3 regions of the Desulfosarcina ovata subsp. ovata genome follow, and region 3 is predicted to be linked to each of the others. Evidence: riboswitches for the same ligand, from Rfam matches in the RefSeq annotation. Region 3 holds a riboswitch; each other region holds the start of a gene.
The links. A riboswitch is a leader RNA that binds a small molecule or an ion and turns the genes downstream of it on or off. The one in region 3 is predicted to bind cobalamin.

Region 1 (5,441 bases), 2.1 Mb from region 3:
ATGTAAAATGGTATTCCACACCTATCTTAGGTGTGAATGCATCCCAGGAATCATCTAATTGTTTATCGTTAAGATTATCTTCAAATTCCTGATCCTGCTGTTCATATCGCAAGCCGGCAATCAAATTGATGTGAGGGGCCAATCCATAAGTAACATGGACAAAGGCTGCATAGGTGTCCCCATCGATCTCCCGATCAGTAGAACTGTTCATGCTTGAATAACTAGATATGGTCTCCCTTTTTTTATGTTTATAGTCATTGTCATAATACAGGCCGAGCAGCCATGTTAACTGCTCTGAGGCATAGTTCAGTCTGAATTCCTGTGCCGTGGTTCTTAATTGGTCATCTTTATAGATATGTGATAATGTCTCGCCGGTATAATCAAAATCGTCCACGGCTTCGTCATTGTACGACCTTCTTGTGGTAATCGATGTTAATGTCCACAACTCACTAAAATCATAGTTGATTTTCAGTGCTTGCGAATTTTCACGTGGTTTATAATTGCCTTCTAGGTTGGAGGTAACTTTGCGATCCCCTGGAACGGAAATCCCGTATGTCGCGGCTCCGTATTCTCCCAGGGTTATATTTGCTCCCCCATCGTCGTGTTCAAGCATCGAAGCAATCAATGAAATATCCAGTTGATCCGTCGGCGTCCATCGAAGATGAGCCTTTCCCAACCAGTGTTCTCTGTCATCTACCGTATCGCCGGTAATGGTGTTTTCAATATATCCATCTCTTTGATAAAATTGCCCGGCCAGGCCTATAAAAAGGCTATCTTTTTGTATCGGGCCACTCACATTGAACGAAATTTCTTTTTTTAGTTTATCTCCTGTTTCACCGGAAAGCAGGCGCCCCAATTCAGCGCTGATTTTTCCAGTGAGTTGGTTGTTGGGCTGCGATGTGATAATATTGACGACGCCGGCTTGGGTGTTTTTCCCATACAGGGTGCCCTGCGGTCCCCTGAGTACTTCCACACGCTCTACATATAGCAGTGCATCTTCATATCCAAAAGTTGATAAGATAGGGATGCCGTCGATGAAAAGTCCCACCGACGTCGTATAGGAGAGATGGGGTGCATGAATACCGCGCATGGATGGTGAATTGATGCCTGGTCCACCTTCATTGAAAACCATAAAATTGGGGACAAAATCGGCTATTTCGCTGATTGATTTGATTTTTTTATCATCAATATCTTGATCGCTGAACACCGTTATGCACATCGGCACGTCCTGAACGTTTTCCTCCTGCTTCTGAGCCGTAACCGTCATGGTTCCCAACGTCATATACTTCTGCTCCTCGGCTCCAGCCGACATGGCGATACAGCAAACCATCAGAAAACCTGTAACGGCCCAACCACACTGGTTTTTCATACGCTCTCCTGTTCATCGACAAATAATAACGGCAAGATTCACAGACCAAACAAAGAAACCGGACACAACTCAATTCTAAGTCTCTTGGGATATTATTAGCAGCGAAGCACCAAACCGGCTTGTTTTCATGGCCTTACAAGGCCGATGGTTAACGATTGAGATATCGTCGTGCTCTTACATTAAAATGGATTTCCGTGCGAATCCCATTTGATCTTTTTTTTGTTCGAAATGAACAAAGGGGAGGGCTCGGTGAATAAAACCGGAAAGCATTGAAGTCTGCTTCGCGTACATTTCTCGTATGGATGTCCGGGATGTATTATTTTTGTCAGGAGGATGGTTTTGAATTGGTCAATCTACCTGCAAATCTATTTCGGATGAACCTATGGGGATTTTTGCCGAATTGTTTGAAAAAAGCTCTGGAAAAGGAGGACAGGCTGTTGTATCCGACCCCGAACGCTGCTTCCGTAACATTCATCTGATGGTTTTCCAGCAGTTGCTTTGCCTGTTGCAGTCGTATTTTTCTCAGATACCCAAAAACAGTGGTATCGAACACTTGATGAAACCCCCGGTTCATTTTGGCGTGGGATATCCCCACGGATCTGGCAAGGTTAAATAACGTTGGCGGATTTTTCATATCTTTGGCCAGGAGCGATGCCGCCTGATGTATTTTCTCTACATCCGACAAGGTGATCCCACCGTCATCCGGGTAAGTATTTGAACATTCATCAAGTTGCTGTAACCGGCGGGCAATCAAGTCCAGTATCCTGCTCTCAAGAAACAACCGGCGGGTAGGTCCGGTTAACGGGCAGCGAAGAATGGATTCAAGGGTGGAGAGGATTTCCGGCGTGATTTCGCCGGGCTGGTAATAGCTATATTCTCTGGTCCCATCCACAATTGATCTGAATGCCATGGGAAAATGTTTGCAATCGCCACCCACCAGGGTATTAAATACTTTGGGTTCAATGATGATCGAAAAAGAGAATCTGCGTGTATCCTTGATGTCCTCCCCAGTGACGGACAGGCAAGGGAAATAACAAAGCGGACTGTGACCTTCGCGTAATAGCACTGATAGGTCCATCCCCGTATACCGGCCTTGCATTTGGCCGGATACGCAAAATTCGATTCCAAACCCAGATCGGTTGAAGACGATATCCCATTCACAGTGCTGTTTCACCTGGTAGTCAGCGATAAACAGATAAAATCCAGAACGGAATTCAATTTGTTTGAAAATACCCGTGCCGATCATCTCCGGGATTTGCCAGCATGCTTCACCGTGCCTCGTGAAATCGGCACAGGTATCGCCGGGCAGGTTCATTTCATAGCCGTTTATCGCCTTTATGGTAATTTGGTGCATAATGACATGTCCTCGAAATAAAAATCCCCGCTTCCACAGTGGAAACGGGGATACCGTATTCAATCCCTGACGGTGCAACGATGAGTTTTCATCTACTCCCTACCCGGGAGCGATTCCAAACCAATCAGCAGGCAGGTCTTCTGGCTTCACATCCATCCCGACGGTCTTCCCATTCACAATGTCGAACAGTGACACGAATTGCCGAGATGCCCGCTTTGAACCATTCAAAGCATATGTGTTACAGCGGCAGGTCCGCTCCCGACTTTAACGGGATTCCCTCTTAGAGCCTGTTTGATAAATCCGTCTAAGGCCCGCTAACGGCGTTGGGAAGTGTCTCAAAATGCTCACATATTATATATATGCTCCGCTTTTGAGCCACTTTCCGCCTTGTTATCGAGCCTGATCCAGACTTCTCAAACAGGCTCTTAGGTTCTTGCGAACGCCTGCAAATTAACAAATTGAAAATATTTAAAACATCTCATATGGTACGATGTCAATCCTTTTTCTGGCGATGTCCAGCTCCATGAGCATCATGGGTATCCCGACGACAGAACTCTCCACGTCCACGGAGGAAAAACCGACACGCTTCATCGTTTCGGCGACTTCTCCGCTGTTGAATGCGAGAGGAGCAATAAAGTCATCGCAAAGGCCATTTTATAATCCACCCTCATTATATACCTTGTAATTTTGTAGCAAGCATCCTAAAATGCAAGGTATGATTCCCCGATGGATTACCAACGAAATAAAGAAAAAAATCGCGCAGGTGCCGGCGGTCGCATTGCTTGGCGCTCGTCAGGTGGGTAAGACCACACTTGCCAAAACTATTGCAAAGGGGCTGGATTCCGTCTACCTCGACCTGGAAGCACCGGAAGATCTGCTCAAACTCAGGGATCCCGCCATTTTTTTACGCGGCCACAGTGATAAACTAGTCATACTGGATGAAATACAACGTGCACCGGACCTATTTCCGGTGTTGCGGGGCCTTATTGATAAAAATAGGGAGCAGGGACGTAAATCCGGGCAATTTCTTTTCCTTGGCTCAGCCTCCATGGATTTGATGCGGCAAACGTCCGAAAGCCTTGCCGGTCGAATCAGTTACATCTACATGGGCGGCCTGAACGTCATCGAGACCGGCCACCAAAGCCAAACAATACACAAGCTCTGGGTAAGAGGCGGCTTTCCCGAAAGCTACCTGGCCGCTGACGACAATATTGCCATGGATTGGCTTGAGGATTTGATTCGCACCTATCTTGAGCGGGATCTTCCACAATTGGGTTATCGTGTACCAGCGATCAGGATGCGCCGCCTGTGGACTATGCTGGCCCATCTGCAGGGCGAACCGGTTAACTATTCAAAGCTGGGTGCAAACCTTGAAATTGATGGCAAAACCGTGAGCAACTATATCGACATCCTCTCGGATTTGTTACTGGTCAGACGTTTGGAGCCATGGCATGCCAATGTCAAAAAGCGGCTGATAAAATCTCCACGCTACTACATCCGGGACAGCGGCATTTTACACCGGCTGCTTGGAATCGACCAGTATGATGCCCTGCTTTCCAATCCGGTGCTTGGCAAAAGCTGGGAAGGTTTTGTGGTGGAAAATATCCATTCGGTATTGCCCCGTCGTGCCGAAACCTATTTTTACCGCACCGCCGCAGGAGCGGAGATTGACCTGGTCATCAGGATGCCGTCATCGGAAATCTGGGCCGTGGAAATCAAATATGGTACAGCTCCCAAATTGGGCCGGCATTACAGCGCAATCTGCGATGATGTCGGCGCTACCCGGAAATACATAATTTACGGCGGTGATGATGAATTCTCAGTCGGCAGCGGTGTAACCGTAATCTCACTGCCTCGGTTTGTGCAAGAACTTGGATCGTGTTGACAGTGCTCGAGATCATGCTATCAAGTGCCCATCCAGAAATGACCAATTTGCCCGATATCGTCGTTGCGCGAAAATTTTTATCCTCGGAATATCAACCATATGCCTGTGGTAAAATTTTTCGGGCGCCTTGATCTCAACCCAATTTGCCTATTTCTGGATGGACACTCTCAAAGATAATTATTTCCTTGCAATGTCCAGCTCCATGAGCATCATGGGTGTCCCGACGACAGAACTCTCCACGGAGGAAAAACCGACACGCTTCATCGTCTCGGCAACTTCTCCACTGTCGAACATCAGGTCCTGACCCGAAAGCATCCAGGCCATGGATCCCATCATGGAAAACATCCGGCCCACATAGGCCGGGCTCTGGCGATGGAGGGCCATTTGGGTGCCCGGGCGGTTGCGGTAACGGCCATCTTCCTTGTCCACCAGATCCAAAGCTGCCAGGCCGTCGAGCAAAAATCGCGTGCCCATCGGATGGGTGCCCAGCTCGGCGGCCACTGATTCGGCGGATTGCGATGTCGAGAGAAAATCAAAAATGTTCAGTTCAATGGCGGTGAGCAGCAATTGGGTTTTTGTGCGGCCGTTAATGATGTCGAACAACGCATGCAATTGCAAATCTAAATCGGGTAATGGTTTCACGGCGTACCCCTTTTTTTGGGTTTTGAAGGCTCATGTTTTTTTATTACCGTCTCTTCATCCCCTTCCAAAAGCCGCGCCCGATAACGGCTACGATGGCGACCACGAGCAGCACCGCGGCCAGGGACGCCCCGGATGAGGAAATCTCCGTCGCCTTCTCCTCTTTCTTCTCCTTCAACTCATAGCCCTTGACC
Region 2 (5,441 bases), 2.0 Mb from region 3:
GTGGTATAAGACCTCCGGCCTATATCATCCTAAGGGATACTGGATCGGTATTCCCGAGATGAACACCTACGTCTACCCCGGAGAGACCGGGGCAGTGGTGGAAAAACTTGTCACCAAACTGGAATCCGACGGAATGAATGTGCTGCCGATCTACTCCTACCCCGCTTCCAAGTCGGTGAATACCTATTTCTTTGATCCCGCAACCACGCGCCCCCGGGTGGATCTGGTGGCCTCCATGGCGTTTAAATTCTCGCCCCATGATGCACAATTTGCAAAAGAACTCTTTTCCCGGCTCAATGTCCCGGTACTTAACCCGTTACGGGTCCACTTTCTGACGGTACCCGAATGGCGGGATGATCCCCAGGGCTTAGGTCCCATGGAGGTGAGTTATGCCATGGCCAATCCGGAGATGTATGGGCTGATTGAGCCCTCTGCCATCGGAGGCAAGGTGGTCCAAAAGGATGCGCTGACCGGAAAAAACCTCTACACCTATGATGCCATTGACGAAAATTTAGATTTTTTCATCACCCGGGTCCAGGCCTGGCTCAACCTGAAGACCAAGGCCAATAAAGATAAAAAAGTAGTGATCATGTTCTGGAACCACACCCCCGGCAAACAAAATGTCGGGGGCACCTACCTCAATGTATTCAGAACCTCTACCCCTACGTCATGGATGACATTGGCGAAGGGGTCCAGGCCAAACGCCGGGGGAGGGCTGTGATCATTGACTATCTGATCCCGCCCATGAAAAAGGCGGGGTCGTATGCCGAGTATTCGGAACTCTCCGATCTGATCTCCCAGTACAGCCAGACCATGGAAAATAATCCGCAGCTGGCTGCTAAAAACGGGTGCGCATCCAGGAGATGGTGGAAAAACTGGGGCTGCTGAAAGATCTCAAACTCGCCACCTTTGATGAGGAGGCCGTGGAAAAAGTGGAGCATTACCTGCTGGAAGTTATCTGGTAGAAAAGGGCTATTCCGAAGAAGATGCGGAACGGCTAAAAAAACTACGGGTTTTTTCCAACGAGCCCGGCTCTTACGGCAACACCATTGAAGACCTGGTGCCGGCCTCGGGCACCTGGGAAAATGATGATGAAATCGCCGATGTCTTTATTAATTTCGTCTCCTTTGGCTATGGCCAAGGCATCTGGGGGAAACCCTTGAAATCCGCATACAAGAAGAATCTGGAAGGGGTGGACATCACCATGCACAGCCGCTCCTCCAATATTTTTAAAAGCCTGGATACGGACGGGGTCTTTTCCGAACTCGGCGGCCTGGCTTTGGCGGTAAAACGGGTCAAGGGCAGCTATCCGGACGTGGTGCTTTCCAATCAGGCAGATCCGGACAATGCCTTTGTGGAGGACATTGAGACCGCCATCGGCAAGGAGCTTCGGTCCCGATATCTCAATCCCAAGTGGATCGAGGGCATGAAAAAGGAGAACTATGCCGGTGCCCGGGAGATGAACCGGTTTACCGAACATCTCTGGGGCTGGAAGGTGGTGACCCCCTTTGCCGTGGACGGCACCGAGTGGCAGCAGATCTATGAGGTCTATATCCAGGACAAATACGGCATGCAGCTCAAGGAATTCTTTGACAAAAACAATCCCTGGGCCCGGGAATCCCTGGCCGCACGCATGCTGGAAGCAGACCGCAAAGGCTAAAGGAGAACATTCTTGAACCTGTTTCCCGCCTTTCAAACTGTTTTATATACCATTTCAACGGCACTGCTCTATCCGGTGGTGCTGGCACTGATTTTACTTTGCCTGTGGCTGCTCATTTATACGGGCGGTTTTTTTGCTGAGTGGGTGAAACGCCGGCGGCTGACCGGCAATGTGGAACAGGCCATGAGCTTTATCCACAAAGAAAAACATTTGCCCAAAGAACTGACCGGGAAATTGCCTTTTTGTGTGATAGACTATGCAGACAAGGTGTCGGCACTTTCCCAAACCGGTGATCTGTTTTTGATGGAAAAGCTGGAATCCTTCAACCAGGAAACCCAGCTGGTCATGTTCAAGGAGGTGGACCGGATGCGGCTCATCGTCCGGGTGGGGCCAAGTCTGGGCCTGATGGGAACACTGATCCCCATGGGCACCGGGCTTGCGGGCCTGACCCAGGGCAACATGGCCCAGCTCTCCTCCAATCTGATCCTGGCTTTTACAACCACGGTGGTGGGCTTGGCTTTGGGCATCACCGCCCATTATTTTTCAACCACCCGGGAACAATGGGTCATGGATGATCTGCGGCAGATCAACCTGATCACCGAAGCCATGGCAAAAGGAATCAATCCATGAGATTTATCACCGCTTCCCGGCTGGACCGTCTCCGGCGCAGTGCCGACCTGGACCCCATGAACGGGGTGGCCAATCTCTTTGATGTTGCCCTTTGGTGGCCGATCTTTCCGTCGGCCAACCTGGATTGCAAGAATACGCCAAGGCCCGGTTGGTATGGATTGCTATGAACATCTCTTTTTAGGTGATTGACTTTTGAGATTTTATTAATTAGTAAGTAGCAATGATCAGGTGCAGTACTTTGCATAAAAGGAAATCCGGTTAAAATCCGGAACGGGCCCGCCGCTGTGATTGGGGACGAAGACTGCAATATGCCACTGTCGATGTTATGGATGGGAAGGCGCAGCTAGTAGAGTGATCCAAGAGTCAGAAGACCTACCTGAACAACTATAGAGATGCTGTGCACGGCAATGTCGGCATCTGTTTGAATCTGAGGATATAAAGAGGGGATAGCCTTGGGTCGTTTTTTAACGATTCAAGGCTTTTGTTTTTTCATGACTAAAGGTAGTGCCGATCTAGAAAAACTGAGAAATGAACAAGGCCGATATCTTAATGTTATAGGAGACAGTGAATGAGAAGACAGATTGTTTATTTTGCCCGGCAGATGTTTTTTAGTGTGGCTGTATTAGCATTCCTTGTTTTAAATTCTGCATTAGCCACAGAACCGGCAGACGCGAATGATGGTGAAGAATCGATAGAGCAAATAGAAGAGATTACTGTTATAGGTAAAAAAGACTCATCGTCTGTTAAGATAGAACCACGAAAAGTAACCATTGATTTGGAGAATTACTATAGTCCGACCACTTCGCAAAACGTGGGAGATTATTTAAAGGATTTTGTGATCATGGATTACCAGGGTCAAAGCGATCTGGTTCCAGGGGAAGATACATTGTACATGCGAGGCTTTTCCAGCCGACGCTTTGTAACTGCTCTCAACGGCTCAGCCATTCGCAATATGGGAGGATACGGAGTTGGAATGACTGATTATGCTCTTCTTCCACCGTTTTTGATCGATTCCATTGACGTTTTGCCCGGTCCTCATTCCGCGTTTTATCCAGGTCAGGCTGTCGGCGGTGTGGTGAATTTTAAAGTCCGGGCGCCAAAGCAATATGAAACCCTAAAACCGGATGCAACCCTATCGACAACTTACGGGAGGTATAATACGCAGCAACACAACCTGAGCTTCAGCGGCGGTGTTCATAATTTTACCTACGATGTAGGATATCAAAAATATCATACTGATGGATATCTGCGCAACAATAAGACTGATATTGATAACTTTATCAGCCGGCTGGGCTACCTTTTGCTAAACAGCGGATATATCGCCCTTACCGTATCACACGCAGATGTTGAGCGCGAAACCGCGGTAATCAACGACCCCAATGACCAGGAAAGCAATTATGACGGGGGGTATCCAGAAGTCTCCACGGACACCGCGAGTTATTATTCCTGGCAATCGCCGAAAAAAGAAACAACATCAACCCGTTTTCGATTGGATTTCAATCTGCCGACTTCGTTGGGGACATGGATGGCTGATGCGTATTTTGAAGATGGTGATTACGAAAACCCCAGTATAGTCTGGGTCAACAGTAAAGATCATTCCGAAGGTCTCAGAGATGCGTGGCATCAGGTCTATTGGAGACTTTTAGGGAGCCAGGTCAGCAATGAATTCCAGCCGATTTCCGGGCACACCGCCACAATTGGCGCGGGAATCGAACAGCTTTACAACAAAGAAGATTCTTACAATGCCGCAACATCTTTCAGATTGAGTTCCTGGGATTCCTATAAAAAAAGACATGAAAGTCTGTTTGCCTTTGTTCAGGATAAATGGGAGATCCTTCCGCAGCTGTCACTCACAGCAGGTTTGCGTTATGAGGACAATACCCATTGCTCAAGTAATTATGTTCCAAAGACAGGCAAGTATTATATTGACGGGGAGGGATTGTGGGTTGAAAGGGAATATAACCAATTGGTTCCCAAATCCTTTCTTACGTATAAGCTCGATAACCTGGCGGAGAGCCTCCGTGACACTTCCGTTTCAGTTGGTATCAGCCGTATCTGGCGGGACCCTGGCCCGCTGTGGGAAACACAGGCGTCTGGAATACCCAATATCGGCTGGCTCGATCCTGAGCACGGCATCGGTTATGATCTTGTTTTTTCCCGGCGCCTTGCAGGAGATATCCAGATGCAGTTGAATTATTCTTACGCTCAGATTAAGGACTATATTGCCAGCAACAGTAAATTTACGGATGACAAGTATGAATATTTGATCAATCTTGAGGAAGTAATCCGCCAGGGCATTGAACTTCAGTTTGCCGGCAGCCTTACCGACCGTATCGATTTTAGGATAGGCTGGGCTTGGCAGGAATTTGAAAATAAAGGGGGTGAACCTGCAGGAGAGACCATGCTGGATGATCGAGCCAAAAACCGTGTCAATGCTGGGTTAAGCTGGAAGTTGCTGGATGCCACAACTTTGATTTTCGATTATAAATACCAGGATGATCAGGTGATAGAAGTTGCCGAAGAGGTCGATGCGGGAGAATATGAATTCCATCAAATTGCATTGGATTCCTACCATGTGGTGGATTTTGCAGTAGAACAGGTCCTGTTTAATCAATGGCGAAACATTAAAAAGTGTATCTTTAAAATATACGTTAAAAACCTATTTAATGAAGAATATCAGGATACAAAGGGATATCCTGCAACGGACCGTACTATAGGAGCAGGCCTAAGGTTCAACTTTTAGCCATTGGTTCCATCAGATCAGCCCTTTCAAGGTAGCACTAAAAGACCATTCATAACTGGATGAACTTATTAAATAAATGCTGAACAAACCCATCTCCAAAATATACAGTAAAAAAGAAAAACTGTATTATTTGGGGAGGTGACATCATGTTGAGTCCTGTTTTTACGGCGTTCATCAAGAATTCTCCGATTTCTGTCATGGCTCGTGGTTTGATGAAGAAGGTACTGAATCCTAAGCAATTTGACGAATGGTTCGAGAACACCGCTAAAGAACAATACACAAGGGACCTTTTGTTTTCGACGCTTTTTTACCTGATGAGCCAGGTCGTTCAGGGAAGCCAGCGATCAATTCACGCAGCCTTCCAGGCTTCAAAAGAGGATATTGCCGTTTCAGTTACCTCAATCTACA
Region 3 (5,441 bases):
CCTCGCGGGCGGCGACGACCGTCCCCATGGCGGAAACAACGGCACGGGCATTGCCCAGGCTGGCGGTCTGAACATCGACCACGGCAACTTTACGCTGGGGCGTGGATCGCTGCATCACCGGCGCGGTAGTCTTGAAATAGGACCAGGCGGCCCCGCCGGCAATGATCAGCACCAGGGGCACGAGGGCCTTGCCGACCTTGGCGGGAAAGGATGAGTTGGCTTTATTCTCTGACATATCGATTGACTCCATGGTGTCGCGGTCAGGCTGGTGGAATTAATTCTTTCCGCCAGCCTTATCCAAGTTCGGAAACGGTCGTGCCACCGGTTCGGGCGGCCGGTTTCGTTGCGCCGGTATTCTTTTCCAGGAAGCGGCCACCGATCAACGCGCCGGTCCAGTCGCCTCCCAGGGCCCGGTACAGGGTGACCCGGTTTTTAATCAGCGTGGCCTGTTCGTCCACCAGTTGACGTTCCAATGTCTGAACGCTGGTCCAGGCTGTCAAGTAATCAAGGTAGTTGTCTTGACCGTTCATATACTGCAGATGGGCGTCCTTCAAGGTCAATCGCGAGGCCTTCAACTGCTCCTCCAAAAGGGTGATGTACTCGCCCTGGCGTGTTTCGGTAGCCAGGCTGTCCTCGACTTCCTGGATTGCTTCGGCCACGGTCTGGGCATAGGCGGTAAGATATTCATCCGCCACGGCCCGGGTGCGATCCACCTCGGCCGAGCGGTAACCGGCGTCGAACACCGGGCCGGTGAGGCTGGCCGCCAGGGTGGACACCCAGTTGCTGAGCAAAAGATCAAGTGCGTCGCTGGAAAAAGCCGCGTCTGCCGACAGGGTGATGGACGGCAGGCGATCGGCCCGGGCCGCGCTGACCTGCCAGTCCGCTTCTTTCAGGCGCAAACCGGCGGCGCGCACATCGGGCCGGGCGGCCAAAAGATCGGCAGGCAGGCCCGTAGCCGGCAGGGGAATCAAGGACGGTAATGTTTCCTGGGTGAGAGCGAATTCGCCGATACCGGCCTGCCCCAGAAGAACGGCCAGGGCATTTTGCTGCTGCTGCTCGGTAAGTTGCAACGGCGGCAGATTGGCTTTGGCATCGGCCAGGGCTTCGCGCTGTTGGGCAACGTCCAGGGCGTCGGCCTGGCCATTGATGAAACGCAGCTCCTGCAGCTTGAGCATGCGCTGGTTGATGTCGATTTGATCCTTGAGAATCGCGATCTGGCGGTGCAGGGAAAGAATTTCGATCCAGGCGGTGGTTACCTCGGCCGACACGGTTACGGCTGCCGCCGCCAGGTCTTCGGCGCTCGCCTTCAGCTCCAATCGCTCGGACCGGTGCAGTGCCGCCAGCCGTCCCCACAGGTCAAGCTCGTAGGCAGCAGTTAGTCCGGCGCTGAAGCTGCGGCTGTTGCTATGGGACGTCCCGGCCGCATCGGTTTTTGTTTGCTGCCAGCTTTTTTCGGCACCGGCATTGGCGTCGAGCGTCGGCATGCGGTCCGCCCCGGCCTGACGAGCAACGGCATCGGCCTGTTTCAAGCGGGCCCAGGCCGTGCGCACATCGAAATTACCGGCCAGCGCGGTTCCCACCAGTTGGTTAAGCTCATCGCTGCCAAACGCCTCCCACCACCGATCGGGCACCGGGTCGCTATCCGTATAAAGCGAGTATGCCGACGGTAGGCTGATAGGCGTGTTTGGCCGATCCTGAGGCGCGAACATGGCACACGCCGTAACGGTCAAGGCACTCAGGGTGATGCAGATCCATTTCATCATATTAAACTCCATCGCTTGGGCTGGCGGAAAGAAATAATTCCCCCAGATCGCGCCGGATTTGGGTTCGTCTACAAGGCGCCGCCACCGGTGCATATCGGGAATATGTGCCGGTGGCGGCAACGCGGTAGACGGGCACAAAGACAAGCAGGATGGTGGAATTATTTCTTTCCGCCAGCCTAAGGCCCCGTTGCTTGGGGTTCGCCATCTTTAACGGCTGTTCCGCCGGAATCCTGCGCAAAAAAATTAAAAAAACATCGACCGATGCTCGCGGCCGCTGTTTTGAACGGGACAAGTACTTGCCGATATCCAAGGATGACAATCTGGACGCCCTTCTCTTCCAGGCATTGACCACCAAGGGAATCCTCCCCACCTTGCCAGGTACACCATAGCCCTTGTTCGTCAAAGTTGGCGATGCGTTCATCGTGGTGGAATTTTTCGCGCCCCTGTTTGTTGTCTCTGAATTACCTCGATCGAAGCGGCAACACGTATTTGTATTGACAATGACAGACTCGGTTAATTAATATTTTTTCAATTTTGGTTGTCCAGGCGCGTACGAAACGCGAATGCAGAACGGAAAGATTCGGCTGCGTTAGGGAATCCCGTGAGAGTCGGGAACGGGCCCGCCGCTGTAACCGGAGACGAAACCTGCAACAGACCACTGGTAACATACCGGGAAGGTGCAGGAAAGAGAAAGACCCGGAAGTCAGAAGACCTTCTTGGACAATGCGTCGTATTCCTCGAGGACGGGTGTGGTACGACAGATCCTGCCGGATAGTTATGGGAAATCCCCGGATCGTGACTTTTACGGTCCGGGTTTTTTATGCCCGGACCCAAGGATTGAGGAGGGCATAAAAAGATGAAAAAATGCGTGGGTTTCCTTTTTCTGTTAACCTTGTGGATGCTGCCCGCTGCTGGTCCGGCGGCAGCGGTGGATGAGCAAAGTTCGCCGGTGGTCGTGGATGAGATGATTGTCACGGCAAGCCGGTCCGAGCAGCAGAACGAAAAAGTCCCGGCCCAGATCACGGTGCTCACGGCCGAGGATATCCGGGCCAGTGGCGCCCAGTCCGTTCCCGAGGCGCTGCAGAATCTGGGGGGCGTCATCGTCACCGACCTTAACGGCAACGGGTTCAACCAACAAGTGGATATGGGCGGCTTCGGGGAAACCGCCAGCCGTCATGTGGCCGTTGTGGTCAACGGCCGAAAGATCAACCCCATTGACCAGTCCAGTATCAATTTTCTTTCCATTCCCATTGAAAACGTGGAAAAAATTGAGGTGCTCCACGGTGGGAATTCCGTACTTTACGGCAGCGATGCCATGGGCGGGGTCATCAATATCATCACCAGGGAGGCCACAGCCGGCGTCCATGGCTGGGGTGAAGCCGGCGGGGGAACCCATGATACATTCAAAGGGACCGCCGGCCTGAGCTTTAGCGAGGGACGGTTCGGCGGCCATGTTGGCGCCGTTTATTATGAAACCGACGGATACCGAGAACGCTCGGAAGCGGACCGAAAAAGCGCCTATGCGAAACTCTTCTACTCTGCCTCCGATATGTTGGACCTGAGCCTGGAAGCCAATACCACCCGGGCGGATTATGAATATCCGGGAGGAATGACCCAATCCCAGATGGCCGCCGATCGCCGTCAGGCCGTCAATCTGGAAGACGAAGGGGAGAGTCAGGAGGACTATTACGTGCTTTCCGTTCGTTCGGACTGGGGACGCCTGGGCCGGCTGAACGTCGATTTGAGCTGCAAAAATTATGAACGCCAGGATACCATGGTCTCCTGGGACTTTCCTGCCTGGGGGTATTATGGGTATTATGATTATGACTATACGACCCTCGGGGCCAATCCCCAATACGTCCTGAACCACTCCATCCTTGGAAGGGACAACCGCCTGACAGCCGGTATCGAATTCTATGACACCGACTACGATGCCTGGAACGGCGATACCGCTACCCAAACCCAAATCAATACCTACGACCATGAACAGACGTCCGTCGGATTCTATGTCCAGGATGAATTCAGCTTGGTTGACAATCTGGTATTGAACATGGGCGCCCGTTACGAGGATTTCGATACCACCTTGCGCTCCAGCCTTGGCACGGACAAGGACCTGAGTGAAAACGAATGGGCCTGGAACCTGGGGCTGGCCTATATTTACGCGCCAGGGTCGAAAGTTTACTTCAGGACCTATCAGGCCTTCAGGTTTCCGAAAGCCGACGAATTCATGATACTTTCCACAGGTGCGGTCAACGAAGATCTCAACCATGAAACGTCGATGGGATACGAAGCCGGGGTCCGGTTCGTTGGCCTGGACAAACGGCTGTCTGCAAACGCCAGGCTGTTCAGTTTCGATGTCGACGATGAAATCACCTGGAACGACTTTTCCAACCAGAATGAAAATCTCGATGAAACCCGCCATCAAGGGGGAGAACTGGATATCGCTTTCCAGGCTACCGATCTGTTACGCCTGTTTGGCGGATTTGGCTATACCGATGCGGAATTTACGGCCGGCACCTATGACGGAAAAAAAATCCCGCTGGTGCCCGAATTCAAGGCAAACTTGGGGTTTGCCCTAAATTTCGATTTCGGCCTAACCTATCGATGCCAGTACAACCACCTGGGCAAACGCTATGCCGGGGGAGACAATGACAACGCCTATGACAAGATCGACAGTGCGGACACCGTCGACATGTACCTTTCCTATTCCATTAAGAAGATAGAACTCTTTTTGAACGCAACCAATATCTTCGATGAAGAATACCATAACGGATACAATTACGGTCCGGGGTATGAAAGTTACCAATACCGTTCGGCATACATATTGCCGTAACATCTTGTTATTAAAATAAAAAATAGCGCTGGACAAAAAGATCGCTTTGTGTTTTAATCATGGTGGGTACAATTAATTAACCAGGAGGTCTCCATGAGCGAACACATCGACAAAAATGTTTTTCAAACAATTCTATCACCGGTGCTACCATTGATTGAGGTTACTCAAAATAGTCTCCATAATGATTTGGACACTTACAAGCTTTCATTATCATCGTTCACCACAAATTTGCTTTTTGGAATAATAACCAGAATTAAAAGCGTTGGACAAATCGTCACTGAGATCAAAACATCACCAACTGCTAAGGCATTAGGATTGGTCGTCGCATCGAAGTCTATGTATAATGAAGCGTTTAATCGTTATCCCCCAGAAATATTTAAAGATATATTCCATCAGTTGGTAAAAGAATTGGATTTGCATAAAATTCCGGAAATCAGTCATCTTGGAAAAATGCTAATTGTAGATGGTTCGCTTTTTCCGGCCATTTCCAATATGGCATGGGCTTGTTACAAGAAAACCGCTAATGCGATCAAAATGCATTTATCTTTTGAACTCAACCGAATGATTCCAACCGAATTTATCAGTACGGAAGGTAACTTTTCCGAAAAAGAATTTGTTAAGCAAATTCTTCGCGAAGGCATTACATATGTCTGTGATCGAGGCTATATCGCTTTCAATCTGTTCAAGCAGATATCCGACAGCAATGCATTTTTTATTATTCGCGGAAAGTCGAATATGACGTACACTGTAAAAGAGTGTCTCACTGCCACCGTACCGGATACATTCTTGAAATTTTTCAGTGACATCACAGATTCAAATATAATATTCAATAGCGATGAAAACAA

Region 1: linked by a shared signal. The riboswitch ahead of GN112_RS28220 (helix-turn-helix domain-containing protein) and the one ahead of GN112_RS19360 (TonB-dependent receptor) in region 3 are both predicted to bind cobalamin.
Region 2: linked by a shared signal. The riboswitch ahead of GN112_RS28090 (TonB-dependent receptor) and the one ahead of GN112_RS19360 (TonB-dependent receptor) in region 3 are both predicted to bind cobalamin.

The regions. Positions count from the first base shown of each region.
Region 1 covers NZ_AP021879.1:6,440,817-6,446,257, forward strand. Annotated here, with positions in the region: gene GN112_RS28215 (TonB-dependent receptor) at 1-1,369, opposite strand, end outside; gene GN112_RS28220 (helix-turn-helix domain-containing protein) at 1,695-2,723, opposite strand; cobalamin riboswitch at 2,837-3,053, opposite strand; gene GN112_RS34945 (hypothetical protein) at 3,192-3,314, opposite strand; gene GN112_RS28225 (ATP-binding protein) at 3,430-4,608, shown strand; gene GN112_RS28230 (methyltransferase family protein) at 4,786-5,250, opposite strand; gene GN112_RS28235 (cobaltochelatase subunit CobN) at 5,294-5,441, opposite strand, start outside.
Region 2 covers NZ_AP021879.1:6,407,518-6,412,958, forward strand. Annotated here, with positions in the region: gene GN112_RS28065 (cobaltochelatase subunit CobN) at 1-721, shown strand, start outside; gene GN112_RS28070 (cobaltochelatase subunit CobN) at 670-888, shown strand; gene GN112_RS28075 (cobaltochelatase subunit CobN) at 959-1,660, shown strand; gene GN112_RS28080 (MotA/TolQ/ExbB proton channel family protein) at 1,673-2,290, shown strand; gene GN112_RS28085 (hypothetical protein) at 2,287-2,457, shown strand; cobalamin riboswitch at 2,500-2,684, shown strand; gene GN112_RS28090 (TonB-dependent receptor) at 2,859-5,033, shown strand; gene GN112_RS28095 (hypothetical protein) at 5,180-5,441, shown strand, end outside.
Region 3 covers NZ_AP021879.1:4,377,019-4,382,459, forward strand. Annotated here, with positions in the region: gene GN112_RS19345 (efflux RND transporter periplasmic adaptor subunit) at 1-235, opposite strand, end outside; gene GN112_RS19350 (efflux transporter outer membrane subunit) at 294-1,763, opposite strand; gene GN112_RS33650 (hypothetical protein) at 1,765-2,118, opposite strand; cobalamin riboswitch at 2,291-2,497, shown strand; gene GN112_RS19360 (TonB-dependent receptor) at 2,620-4,596, shown strand; gene GN112_RS19365 (IS4 family transposase) at 4,690-5,441, shown strand, end outside.